Flectobacillus major DSM 103: one gene and its partner. The protein of the gene in region 1 interacts with the protein of each later gene in a pairwise test. Links are inferred from orthologs where the notes say so. Each region holds a gene or a part of one and is shown on either strand. Other genes may lie near its edges.

Region 1 (8,429 bases):
AGACATCGTCTTTCAAAGCATGCTTTACAGCATTTACTAGCTCTTCGATAGAACCTACGCATACCTCTTCGGTATCTTCCGAACGCCAAATAGGTAGTGGTGTACCCCAATAACGAGAACGAGACAAGTTCCAATCAACCAAGTTTTCCAACCAGTTACCAAAACGGCCAGTTCCTGTCGATTCGGGCTTCCAGTTGATAGTATTGTTCAGAGCTATCAACTTATCTTTTACGGCCGTTGTACGAATAAACCAAGAGTCGAGTGGGTAATATAACACTGGTTTATCGGTACGCCAACAGTGTGGATAAGGGTGGTCAAATTTCTGAACATTAAAAGCTTTATTTTCAGTTTTCAACTGAATAGCAATACGTTCATCGACCGATAGGTATTTGTCACGACCTTGTTTAATGCGTTGTTCTTCTTTTTCTTCATCAGAAAGGTACGCTTCTTTTACAGGCTCGTTGGCGTAGTCGGTGATTTCAGCAACAAAACGACCTTGGCGATTAACGATAGGCACTTCTTTGCCATTTTCGTCTCTTACCATAATCGAAGGAATACCATTTTGTTGAGCCACTCTAAAGTCGTCTGCACCAAAAGTAGGCGATGTATGTACCACCCCTGTACCATCTTCGGTAGTAACAAAATCACCAATAATTACACGAAATGCAGGAGCATCAGGCTGAATATACGGGAAAAGTTGTTCGTATTCGATACCCTCTAGGTGTGCACCTTTCATCTCCATAACAACTGTCCAAGGAATGATTTTATCACCATCTTTGTAAGTAGTAAAATCGGCATCTTTTCCTTTTTCGTTGAAATACTTTCCTACCAAATCACGAGCCAAAACTACATTTACAGGCAAATAGGTATATGGATTAAATGTTTTTACCAACACATAATCAATATTTTTACCTACTGTCAAAGCCGAGTTGGCTGGCAAAGTCCAAGGCGTGGTAGTCCAAGCCAAGATATAAATGTTATCGCTATTGGCGGCATCGAACAAATAGCCCGATTTGCCAGTAAGTTTTACTTTAAACTGAGCCGTTAAAGAAGTATCTTTTACTTCACGATAACAGCCAGGCTGATTAAGCTCGTGCGAAGACAACCCTGTTCCTGCTGCTGGCGAATACGGCTGAATGGTGTATCCTTTATAAAGCAAACCTTTATCGTATAGCTTTTTCAAGAGATTCCATACCGACTCGATATAGTTGTTCTCGTAAGTAATATAGGGGTCGTCGAGGTCTACCCAATAGCCCATTTTTTCGGTTAGGGTATTCCATTGGTCGGTAAATTTCATTACCGTTTCACGACACTTTTGGTTATACTCTTCTACCGATATTTTTTTACCAATATCATCTTTGGTAATACCTAATTCTTTTTCTACTTGAAGCTCGACAGGCAAACCGTGTGTATCCCAGCCGCCTTTACGTTTTACCTGCTTTCCTTTGAGGGTTTGGTAACGGCAGAAAATATCTTTGATAGCACGTGCCATCACATGGTGAATACCGGGTGCTCCGTTGGCCGAAGGCGGACCTTCATAAAAAGTAAATGTAGGCTGACCTTCACGGATTTCGACTGATTTTTCGAAAACTTGATTCTCTTGCCAAAATTTCAGGATTTCATCTGCAACCTGAGCGTAATCGAGGTTTTTATATTCTTTGAAGTTCATTATAAACAGTTTTCTAAAATACGTGTTCTTTACTATAACTGAGCTAGTACGTTGGGTATTGCTCAAAATTCTTGTATAACTGATACCTAACGACTTGCCTCAAAATTCCTGCAAAAGTACAAAATCCTTTTTAAATAAATGATGCTTAGTGCGGAAAAGGCAGTGGCTATTCGGCTTTGGGCTTTGGACAAAGGGTATTATAAGATAAAAATAAAAAAGTTGTACCTGAAAACAGATACAACTTTCGATACAACCTTAAAAGATTATTGCCCTTCTAACTCTCCTACTTATGAAATTTTTTGTTTTACTTTATTAGTGAATTAAAGTGAAAAAGTGGTTAGGATAACTCTAAAACCCTATAAACTAAACCTTATGAATACGCTTTACTCTTGTTTACAGTCGCAAGAAGCTGCACCAACTTGAGACTATGTTTTATTTTTTTTATGCAATCTGACAACTCGAAGAAATTTTAGCGGTTAGGTATTGTTTTCTCTTTAACTTTATTGCCTTATTGTTGATACAAATTTATAGCAGAAACTGGCCTTCTGAATTTGTATTCGATAAACTGTAGTAAATAGAACATTTTTGGTAAAAAACGGAAGGAAATCGGTAATAAGAGTTGGGAGGAAAAGAAACAAAAGTCACTCCATATAATTTGATAGCACAGAAAACATTTGTTATAGATACCCATATAGAACCAATGAAAATGCGTAAAAAGGCCGACTTGCCAGCCAAAATTTGTCAAACTTGTGGAAAGCCGTTTGTATGGCGCAAAAAGTGGGAAAAAGTATGGGATGAGGTAAAGTATTGCTCAGATAGATGTAGAAATACTAAAAAATCAGCAGGAAGCTAGCTTGGAAGCTGATAATTAATGCTAGATAACCATCCTGCTAAAATTGGGGATTCTATTTATCGTAGTAAACCACTTGGCAACATATCAATATGTCTAATGCAAAAAACAGAATTAAGAAAACTATACAAAGAAAAACGTAAGGAGCTATCTCAATCCGATTTTGAGGAGCGTTGTCGGGCTATTGTTGAGGGAATATTGACCCATTTTGATTTTTCATCGGTAGAATATCTTCATCTATTTTTACCTATCCATCGGCAACGAGAAATAGATACCTATAAGCTCATAGATCAACTCAAAAACCGTTACCCCTTGCTTAAAATAGTTGTACCGAAGGTAATACCCAACTCGTTCGAGATGACACACTACCTATACACCCCCACTACCCTCGAACTCAATTCGTGGGGTATTCCAGAGCCACTGCCCATCAGACAAAACCAAATCGCTGAATCACAGATACAAGTGGTAATTGTGCCTTTACTGATTTTTGATACACAAGGCAATCGGGTTGGTTATGGCAAAGGGTTTTATGACAGATTTTTGCAAAAGTGTACCAACAACCCACTAAAAATAGGCGTTTGTATAGAAAATGCCGTTGAAAAAATAGATAATATCGACCCTTTCGACATACGACTGGATTTTTGTGTAAGCCCCAACACCTTGTATGATTTTAGGTAAGTAATTGACAAATAGTGTATTATTGACAGGTTTTAAGCCCCGTTTTAGGTAAATATTACCAATATATTATTCAAACTAAAAAAAATCCTTTTCTCTTCCAAGATTATAGAGTAATTTTGCGGACTTTTTAACAGGTCGCAAAGTAGTGAAAATCAGAAAATTACTGCGATTTTGGAAAGAAGGCTTTTGGAAAGGGTATTTTATACTAAAACACCGCAGACGAATGCACTTATCTCGATATTGGAAAATAGGTTTGGTGGTATTGTGTATGCTTTTAGGAGCAGGTAGTACTTGGGCTCAATCAGGACAAGGGCAACAAAAAGAGTTGAAGTTCATAACGGCAGAAAAACGATTTCTAGGTGTTCGCTTTATTTATGACCGACAAATTATCAACAACCCTTTGGCTTTGCAAATACCAATGCTACAACTACGTGACCCCGAGGTAAGCAGAGAGTTTTTGATGTACAAAAGCCAGCGGCAGGCCGTTCAGTGGTTGAGCCTTATTTCGGCAGGTGTTTCGCTTTATACCATTTTTAATCGAGACAAAGTTTCCGATGGTTTTTATTGGGGTACAGTTGGTGGCACACTTCTTGTGAATAGCTATCTCAATATTAAATCGAATATCCATTTAGGTAGGGCTGTAAACCGCTTCAATCAGCAGGTTTTACTTCAAAATCAAATAGGATTAAGTATGGAAACCTTGCCAACACAGCAAACTGTAGCTGGACTCAGTTGGCGACATAGCTTTTAAATACAAGTAAATTTTTAATATAACCAAAAACAAAGTACGTAAAACAATGAAAGTAGCAGTAGTCGGAGCCACGGGTTTGGTCGGTGGCGAAATTATGAAAGTTTTAGCGGAACGCAACTTCCCTGTAACAGAACTTATTCCAGTAGCCTCAGAACGTTCTGTAGGTAAACAGATTGAGTTTAAGGGTAAGCAGTACACCGTAGTAGGCTTCGAAGATGCTATCAAGTTAAAACCTGATGTAGCTATTTTCTCGGCAGGTGGTGGCACTTCTACCAAAATCGCCCCATTGTTTGCTGAAGCAGGCATTACGGTGGTTGATAACTCGTCGGCTTGGCGTATGGACCCTACCAAAAAATTGGTAGTACCCGAAATCAACGCCCAAACATTGACAAAAGAAGATAAAATCATTGCAAATCCTAACTGCTCGACTATCCAGATGGTCGTGGTGTTGAATCCTTTGCATTTGAAATATAAAATCAAAAGAGTAGTTGTATCGACTTACCAGTCGGTAACAGGAACAGGTAAAGCTGCTGTAGACCAACTATTTGCTGAGCGTGAAGGCCGTACAGATGTACCTGCGGTATATCCTCACAAAATCGACTTAAACGTTTTGCCGCATATTGATGTATTCTTAGACAACGGTTATACCAAAGAAGAAATGAAAATGGTAAACGAAACTAAGAAAATCATGATGGACGATTCTATTGCGGTAACTGCCACAACAGTACGTATTCCGACAGTAGGCGGCCACTCAGAAGCGGTAAATATCGAGTTTGAAAACGAATTTGATTTACAAGAAGTATACGACATTTTGTCGAAAGCAGAAGGTGTTGTAATCCAGGATGACCCTAAAAATGTGTTGTATCCAATGCCATTGACGGCACACGGAAAAGACGAGGTTTTTGTAGGCCGTATCCGTCGCGATGAATCACAACCTAAAACATTGAATTTGTGGATTGTAGCCGACAACCTTCGTAAGGGTGCTGCTACTAACGCTGTTCAAATTGCGGAATACTTAAGTAAAAATAGTCTTTTATAATTTTAGGTTTGAGCATCAAGAGTCAAAAAAGGAAGAGGAGCATTTGATATTGGAGTGGTGTCCAGCAAATCTTTTGGCTCATCTTCATTGAATTGAAAAACCGAGGTATTTATCTCGGTTTTTTTGTTGGTTTTTAAATATCACTCTTTTTTTCGTAATAAGAAGCAGGCTTTGGCAAACTCAATACGGGTGGTCGCCAATAGATTTTTTTACCAAACTTAAAAGTAAATCCTGCATGAATACTATATAAAGAACTAAAGCCTCCCTGACTTTCGGTATAAGCAATACCCGAATACTTCATTTTGATATACACTCCCAAGCGGTCGGTAGGGTCTTGAAACTGAACTCCTGCACTTGGCGAAAAGCCCCAATTAATGCTATTTTTTAAGGGCGTATCTTTTACTAAACTTTCATATCCACGTACAATATGGGCATCGTATTGGCTAACATAAGTACCTGTTTCTATACCAACAAAAGGTTTAACTACTTTTTTATTCCATAAATAGTACTCGGCCAATACCGAAATCGGAACTACTCTTTTAAATATCTTGCCATAACTCAAAGGAAGTACATCACTTTGGGTTTGAATAGTAAGCCCTACTCGCATATCATAAATGCCAATATTAGCCCCTAATTTCAGTTTTTCATTGATATGTTTACGCAGGCTAAAGTCTAAACCTGTTCCAGCAAATTTGGCATTGTTGCCCCATGCCTTTTCCCCCACATAACTGAATCCAGTACTTACTTGAATCTGACCCATAACATTGACGCAATATAACAATAGAAGTGCTAGGAAAAGTTTTTTCATAATTTGCTAGGTTTTCATGAGATGTATTAATTATACAATTAAAGATAAGCAAAAAAATAATAGGTAGTTTACTGGTAATCAATAATTTAAGAGCAGCCTTTATTGTCAGAGTTAAGGTATAAAAAAAGCGAGGCTAGCCTCGCTTTTTTTATACCTTAACTCTATTTTATTATTTCAGCACATAGGCCAACTGAGCTTCGTATTCGGTAATCCATGCTGTAATTTCACTCACGATTTGCTTCATCGAAATACTCGGCTTCCATCCTGTTAAGTTGGTTACTTTGGTATTATCGGTTACGTACAATCTAATATCGGCAGCACGGTTTTCGGTAATCTGCTTGATAGGAATAGTTTTGCCTGTCACTTCCTGACAAATTTGAGTAAGTTCTTGCAAAGAGGCACTTACTTCAACGCTCCCTCCTACATTCAGAATTTCTCCATTAACTGTATCTATATTATGTAATTGAAAATCAATCAAACGGTACAAATCCAATACATGCAGCATATCGCGGGTTTGCTTGCCAGAACCACCGTAGCCAATATAAGCCAATTGCTGTTCAAAGAAATGTTTGGCTACCCAAAGCACCATAACACCTTGGTCTACTTTACCCATTTGCCAAGGGCCAGTGAGTACTCCACAACGGTTAATTACCGTTTTGAGGCCATAAAATTCGTTGTATTCATGAATCATCAGCTCAGAAGCCAATTTGGTAGCTCCGTACAAAGATCTTGCTCCATCTAGCGGAAAATCTTCGGCAATACCTTTCGACGACACCCCTCTAACAGGTTGTTCATCGGCCAAGGCAAAGCGTGTTTCTGTTTCTACAAAATTAAGTTTCTCGATGGTTTTGATAGGATAGATACGGCTTGTAGAAAGGAAAATGAAATTGGCATTCACTTTTTTGGCATAATTCAAGCAATTGATAGTACCTACCAAATTGGTATTGATTAAGTAATCAGGTGTTCCGTCTAGTCCAGCCAATACCGATGGCTCTGCCGAGGCTTCAATAACCGAATCTACGACAGGGAGGGCATCAAAATCCTCTTTGTTACGAATATCGCCATGAACAAATATTGCTCCTGCCTGAGCCAAACGAGGCAAGTTTAATTCAGAACCTTTTCTACGAAGGTTGTCTAGGCAAATAACTTCGTATTGAGGATAATTGGTTTTGATGGCAATAGCTAGTGAAGAACCCACAAACCCAGCTCCTCCAGTAATTAATATTTTCATAAACTGTTTTATTTAAAGTAAAAAAGTGTTCTATTGTTTGGCACAAGGCTAAGCATAGAACACTATTTTGATGGGATTATTCAATTCGTTTGAGTCGAATATTTTCGGCTGGGCGAATAATAAGCGGTACTTTTTCTACTTTTACGGCACTGGTATCAAGGCCAAACCATTTGTCTTCAGAAGGGGTAAAATCCTTGATAAAGAAGTAGGCTTTCATAATAAGTGCTTCAATAAGAGGCAGTTCGTTGTCATAAGAAAGGAATTTTTCCAATACAACAAAACGGAAATCCCCTATTACATTCTGACGATTCAATGACTCGTAGCGCGAAGTAATATCAACCTCCCCATTTTTCACCATTTCTTCTACTACTTTTCGGAAATAAAGATTGATTTTTTGTTCTATCCTAAAACCTAGTCTAAACGTAACTTTAATTACATCGTCTGGCTCAATTACCTTTACTTTATACTCCATGGTATAGGGGTCGTCGAGGGTATCGACGTGCACAAACCAATAAATATCAGCACGTTTAGGTCTTTTTTGGAAAATAGAATAAATAATTTTTGATTCAATCTCGCCTGTACGGGCAGCATTCGACATAAATACCAAGTGAGTTGCATATTTAGGAATACTCATATCTTGGCTAAGGTCTTTTAATGGAGCTATATAATCGCTTACTTTTACATATTCTGTCAAACGCATTTTGATAATAAAAGCACGATACCAAATCACCATAAGCGTAATAATACCCAAGGCAATAAATAACGATACATACCCCCCATGCACAAATTTGCGTAGGTTAGCTACCAAGAATGAGCCTTCAATAGAAACATATACAACGATAAAGGCTACAATCCACCACATATCAAACTTCTTGACATGGAGATAATAGGCCATCAGAGCCGTAGTCATCAACATGGTTAGGGTAATAGCCAAGCCATAGGCAGCTTCCATATTGGTAGATTCTTTGAACCACAATACTACCCCAATACACCCCAGCCAAAGGAAGATATTCATACTTGGTACATACAATTGCCCTTTTTGGTCGGAAGGGTAATGTAAGCGTACTTTTGGCCAAAAGTTAAGACGAATAGCCTCCGAAACCAACGTAAATGACCCCGAAATAAGGGCTTGACTGGCAATAATAGCTGCTGCTGTAGCAATAACAATTCCCCAAATCAAGAACCATTCTGGCATTAATTCAAAGATAGGCTTACGACCATTGAGCAATTGCCCCTGCTGATGAATCAACCAAGACCCCTGCCCAAAATATTGAAGAATTAAACAAAGCTTTACAAATACCCAACTCACCCGAATGTTGTCTCGACCACAATGCCCTAAGTCAGAATAAAGGGCTTCGGCACCAGTTGTACAAAGGAAAACAGCTCCCAAAATCCAGAAACCA
Region 2 (5,660 bases), 660 kb from region 1 along the record:
AACTTTCCCTCTTGGAGTCGTCGCTTTTTTGGCCATGACCTAAGACAATTTGGTTAAAATTAGAGTATATTTTTTCTTGTAAATATTCAACGCTTACATCCAATAGCTTGGATGCTGCCACAAAGATACTTGATATTGTGCAATTCTTATCGTCTGTTTCAAGAAATAACTGCTCAATTGGGATAGTTGAAATACCCTTGCTGGCATTTGAATCATTTTTGAGCAAAGCACTGCCCAACGATACATAAAATTGGTTGTTGAGAAGCTGATGTAAGATTTGAGCATTATTGTTGAACCCATGAATTAGCCACGGAACAGTCGGCTTAATTTGCTGTTTAAAACGCACTATTTCTGGAAAGCTCCTTACACAATGAATAATCAAAGGCTTGGCCAATTGGCTAGCCAAATGGGCTTGTTTTTCAAAACTTTGCATTTGTAAATGCCAATCAACACGGGTATTTCTATCCAAACCACATTCGCCCAACATCAATACTTTGGGGTGTAACAATACCTCTGAAAGCACGGCAAAATCCTTTTCTACTCGGTCGCTGGTTAAGTCCCAAGGATGTAGCCCCGCCGAAAAATACTGATGAGCCTGAGCCTGATGAATTATATTGAGCCAATGGTCTAGCTCCTGTCTACTTGTTACCATTAGGTTCAAGACTTCGATAGATTCGGCTGTAGCCCGAAACTGATGTGTATGAATGTCGAGATAAGTCATATTTCAAAACAAAAATACAGGAAATAAGCAATCAAGTACCATTCAAGCCACTGAATTAAGTAAGTGCCTCACACAAAATATTACGCTTTATTGGTACAAAAACCTGAGGGTTTAGGGCATACGGTCAATTATAGTATCTGTCTATTTGATAAAAAGATTTTGGCACAAAGCATTTATTTTAATCCCTTTAACTAGCAGAATCCATAGAATTTTAGTACAAAGTTTGATTTTTCCCTACCTTTGTATTTTAATTCAGCAATTCAACTAATTACCGTACCAATTTGCTCTACAAAATTGAGATTTGGTACGAGACATAAAGCAGAAAGCAAAATGATTTATCCTATTGTACCTTACGGCGACCCAGTTTTGAGAAAAGTAGCTGTTGATATAGAGAAAGATTCAATTGATGTAAAAAAACTTGCCGAAGATATGTTTGAAACCATGTATGCGGCATCTGGAGTAGGTTTGGCAGCTCCACAAATTGGTATGAATATCAGAATGTTTGTGGTAGATGGCCGTCCATTCAATGAAGGGGAAGACTTAGACGAAAGAGACAAAGACCCTTCATTAGTAGATTTCAAAAAAGTATTTATCAATGCCGAAATCATCGAAGAAGATGGTGACGAATGGGCATTTGAAGAAGGCTGTTTGTCTATCCCAGGAATTCGTGCCGACGTTTTCAGACCAGAATATGTAAAAATCAACTATTTTGATACCGACTGGAACGAGCATACAGAGGTATATGAAGGGTTAGCGGCTCGTATTATTCAACATGAATACGACCATATCGACGGTATTTTGTTCACCGACCATTTGAGTCCAGTTAAGAAAAGAATGATTAAAAATAAGTTGAGCGATATTTCAAAGGGTAAAGTAAAAGTAGATTACAAAATGAAACTCAACAAATAAGCCATATCCCAAATCTAGTAATAGGTTTGGGATATTGTTTTATAGGTATATAAAGAATAGTACTGAATTTTGGGCGTAATAGCACGCTTATCTAACATACCTTTATCATGAAAAATATCATTGCAGGGCTATTATTTGCCATGTTGTGGGCATCGGCATCGGCGGCTACCAAAATAGGGTTATTGGTAGCACAGCCATTGGTGATTGGTAACTGCCGTTTCTTTATTGCGGGTTTTATTATGCTTTTTTATACCTATGCCATACAAAAAAACAGACTACCACAGGGCAAAGAATGGCAACAACTCTTGATGTACGGTTTTTTGAATGTAACCATTTATTTGGGGTGCTTTGTATTGGCAATGAAACACGTTTCGGCAGGTATTGGCTCGCTATCTACAGCTACCAATCCACTTATTATTAGTATGCTTTCTGCATTTTGGAGCAAACGACCTGTCAAATTAGCCGAATCAATAGGCTTGTTATTAGGAATTTTAGGCGTAGCTGTAGCCACTTACCCACTCCTCCAAAATAGCTTTGCGAGTATTGAAGGGTTATTGATTCTATCGGCTAGTATGCTTTCGTATTCGGTTGGTACGATCTATTATGCCAATCAAAAATGGGAATTACCCCTTTTGGCTATCAATGGCTGGCAGGTATTGCTTGGGGGTATTTTATTGCTGCCTGTTACTTTTTTCTTTACAGATTGGAACCACAACCAATATACAGTACAATTTTGGGGGTCGGTATTCTGGTTAGTAGTTCCAGTGTCTATTGGAGCAGTACAGTTATGGTTATACTTACTCAAAACCGATGCCGTAAAAGCCTCGTTGTGGTTGTTTTTATGTCCTATATTTGGGTTTGTGTATGCCTCTTTTCTGCTCAACGAACCTATTACTACTTATACCTACGCTGGTACAGCTTTAGTAATAGTAGGCTTATACTTAGCCCAAAGAACGAAAATATCTCGTACCGAAAAATAAGTTTTTCAAACTCCCCTATGCTTAAAAAACTAAATTGTGCATTCACTATTTTTCACCTAACCAACAGTATAAAACCTATAAAATATCAGCTCGTTAGACCCGATATTTGGTTATAATCCCGTTGAGAGCGTATTTGATGTGATAAGAGACCTTCATTCTCTAAAAAATCAATATTATATTTGCTAGCAGATATAACATATATTCCCCAAACCCTCTCTCTCAATCACTTTTATGAATCATTCACCTAGATATTGTCTTTTTTTGGCAGCTTGCCTCTTGCTCTTGGCTTGTGGTTTTATCAAAACAGATATAGAACACGCCCCTTGGCAAGATCTAGGTTGCGATTCTACCCAGCAAGTAAGCGACTTGTCTATCTACGACCTTGCCCAACCGTTTTATGAATCAGATACTCTTTTAGAACAAAATATTGTACCTCGGGCTGTTTTTGTAGCTATTGCAGCACATGACGGTACTATCAAAGCTACAGGAGTAACTCCTCTTCCAGAACAACATCCTCAGCTTATTACAACACCTGTGGGGGTCAACTCATTAAATAGTACTTGGATTGAACAAGAGTTTCTTGGAGGATTGGCCACAGCACCACGCTATTTGTACACGCGTTGGGAACAACTTTTGCTTAACGACCGTAATGATTTTTTGGCCAAGCGTGATACAATCAAGTCATTGATGGCACAAAAACATAAAAGTATTAGGGTAATTTCGGATTTGAGGTCGATTGCCAACCAAAGAAAATATCTAAAACGAAAACGTACGGCAGCTCCTGTGTCTATGCACAATTTTGGGCTAGCAGCCGATTTTGCCATTATGCGTGGGCGACGTATTTCTAACAATCTTGCCAGTTATCGTCCTCTGGACACGCTCACAGCTCAATTTGGCTTAACTTGGGGAGGCAATTTTGTAGGCTTTATGGATGTTGGACATATTCAGTATTTCAAAAATGGAGCCGAACTTATCCGTAAATATCCAGTACTTCGCTACGAATTTGAGCCTTACCGTCCACATTATTTGAGTACTATGCAAAAAGCCGTAGCCAATGGAAAACTACAGAAATCTGAAGATACAGCCGAGCTATTAACTACGATGAACGAGTTGCGCAAAAATCAGGCTTGCCCTTGTCACAACCCTCATGTTGCTATTCCTAAAGCAACCATTCAGCGTATTCAAGAGAAACTACAAGCGGCTAGTTATCAACAGTCAAGCGATTTATTATTGGTAGGCGATTTAGCTAGTCAAACGATTTCTTTGGTAAGTGCCAAAAGCACTATCAGCTATCAGTTAGGCAAATGGAGATAAGAAGAGGTAATGGTTTACCTCTTCTTTCAGTAAGCATATTGAATAACAAATCTTAGTTTTTAAAATAAACCAATAACTATCAAATAGTTAGTAAAAACTACAGTTTATTCCCTCTTAGAAAATCCCCTATATTCATTCGTTTTTTCATTTCGAGCTGCAATTCTTCTATGGCCAAAAAGGCATCCGAACACTTGAAATACAAATAGTTTTTGTTGTCAGATACCCACTGACCAACCGATACATCACTGGCAGGCTCAAAGTTGTTGACAATACGTGTCTTGTAAACCTTACAACCTTTTTCCTGTAGGGTAGTCCAGGCAGCAGGATATGGCGATAAGCCTCTTACAAAATCATAAACAGCCTTGGCTGGCTGATTCCAATTGATTTCACAAGTTTCTTTAAAAATTTTAGGAGCATGCTTTAACTCCTGATTTTCGTTTTGAGGCTCTTGTGGATAGCTACCAGCCTCGATAGCCCTAACGGTTTTTAGCACCAAATTAGCCCCAATGTGCATCAATCGCTCATAAACTGTCCCTACGTTGTCGTCTTCATGAATAGGCTCTTTTTCTTGAAAAATCACCGAACCTGTATCTATTTCATGTTTTAGGAAAAAAGTTGTAACCCCAGTTTCTTTTTCACCATTGATAATCGCCCAGTTGATTGGAGCAGCCCCTCGGTACTGTGGCAATAGCGAACCATGCAAATTAAACGTACCCAAAGGTGGCATATCCCAAACCACTTCGGGGAGCATCCTGAATGCTACTACAATCTGTAAATCAGCTTGGTAACTTTTCAGCTCGTCTAAAAAAGCGGGAGCTTTTAGCTTTTCGGGCTGTAATACTGGAATCTCAGGAGCATGGTTCAGCACATATTCTTTTACAGCCGACATCCCTATTTTTTGTCCACGCCCAATAGGCTTATCAGGAGCAGTAACTACCGCTACCACATTACAGTTGTTTTCCACCAATACCTTCAGGCTTTCCACTGCAAACTCGGGCGTACCCATAAATATAATTCTCATAACACTGGTAGTTTTATTGTAATCACGCAATAAAAATGAGGCCAAGGCGTTGTCAACAACACGCAAAATACTCGCTATCAATTATTGCGTTATATTTATTCTTTTAAAAACACAAAAGTAATTTCATTTTGAATTAGACAGAAAAAAAATTACCTTTGTAATCTCAATTCAAAAAATATGAAACGAGCAACAACAATAACAAATAAAATATAGCTTCGATTTTTCTGCAAAGGTCTCAAAAAATCTTGTAGAACGGTTCGAGGCCGTTCTTTTTTGTTTGTTAGGGTTTTGTTTATTTTTTCAGATTTACTTTTTTTGCTGGCAACCACTTGTCAGTAATTTTTTTTGTATACAGTTCAAAATAGTCAATAACTTATAAACATAGCATAATAGTATGGCAAAGATACAGTATTACACGCAGGAAAAACTAGAGGAACTAAAAGCAGAGTTACACTACTTGAAAATTCAAGGACGTGCAGATATGGCCAAACAAATCGCCGAGGCCCGTGACAAAGGAGACCTTAGTGAGAATGCCGAGTACGATGCAGCTAAAGATGCCCAAGGGTTGTTGGAAATGAAGATTTCAAAAATGGAGGAAATTGTATCCAATGCTCGTGTATTGGACGAATCGTCTATTGACACATCGAAAGTATCTATTTTGTCGAAAGTAAAAATCAAAAACCGTAGAAATGGAGCCGAAGTAACCTACACTTTG

The links.
Region 2: the proteins of FLEMA_RS71080 (region 1) and def interact in binary tests that used the Escherichia coli proteins (3 or more experiments, as listed by UniProt). The link is inferred for Flectobacillus major DSM 103 from one-to-one orthologs.

The regions. Positions count from the first base shown.
Region 1 is NZ_KE386491.1:3,543,087-3,551,515, forward strand. The notes cover bases 3,203-5,990. They hold FLEMA_RS71080 (aspartate-semialdehyde dehydrogenase), read left to right. Parts: upstream 3,203-3,994; coding sequence 3,995-4,987; downstream 4,988-5,990. Other genes in these bases: FLEMA_RS71075 (hypothetical protein), read left to right, coding at 3,421-3,948; FLEMA_RS71085 (hypothetical protein), read right to left, coding at 5,121-5,795; FLEMA_RS0133270 (NAD-dependent epimerase/dehydratase family protein), read right to left, coding at 5,965-5,990. Outside these bases: ileS (isoleucine--tRNA ligase), read right to left, coding at 1-1,669; FLEMA_RS71065 (DUF2256 domain-containing protein), read left to right, coding at 2,376-2,522; FLEMA_RS71070 (5-formyltetrahydrofolate cyclo-ligase), read left to right, coding at 2,619-3,197; more of FLEMA_RS0133270, read right to left, coding at 5,991-7,026; FLEMA_RS0133275 (KUP/HAK/KT family potassium transporter), read right to left, coding at 7,103-8,429.
Region 2 is NZ_KE386491.1:2,890,177-2,895,836, forward strand. Bases 1-2,840 are described here. They hold def (peptide deformylase), read left to right. Parts: upstream 1-1,051; coding sequence 1,052-1,630; downstream 1,631-2,840. Other genes in these bases: FLEMA_RS69600 (TatD family hydrolase), read right to left, coding at 1-721; FLEMA_RS69605 (DMT family transporter), read left to right, coding at 1,738-2,610. Also shown: FLEMA_RS69610 (M15 family metallopeptidase), read left to right, coding at 2,842-3,924; fmt (methionyl-tRNA formyltransferase), read right to left, coding at 4,022-4,945; transcription elongation factor GreA, read left to right, coding at 5,340-5,660. UniProt on the Escherichia coli protein: Removes the formyl group from the N-terminal Met of newly synthesized proteins. Requires at least a dipeptide for an efficient rate of reaction. N-terminal L-methionine is a prerequisite for activity but the enzyme has broad specificity at other positions.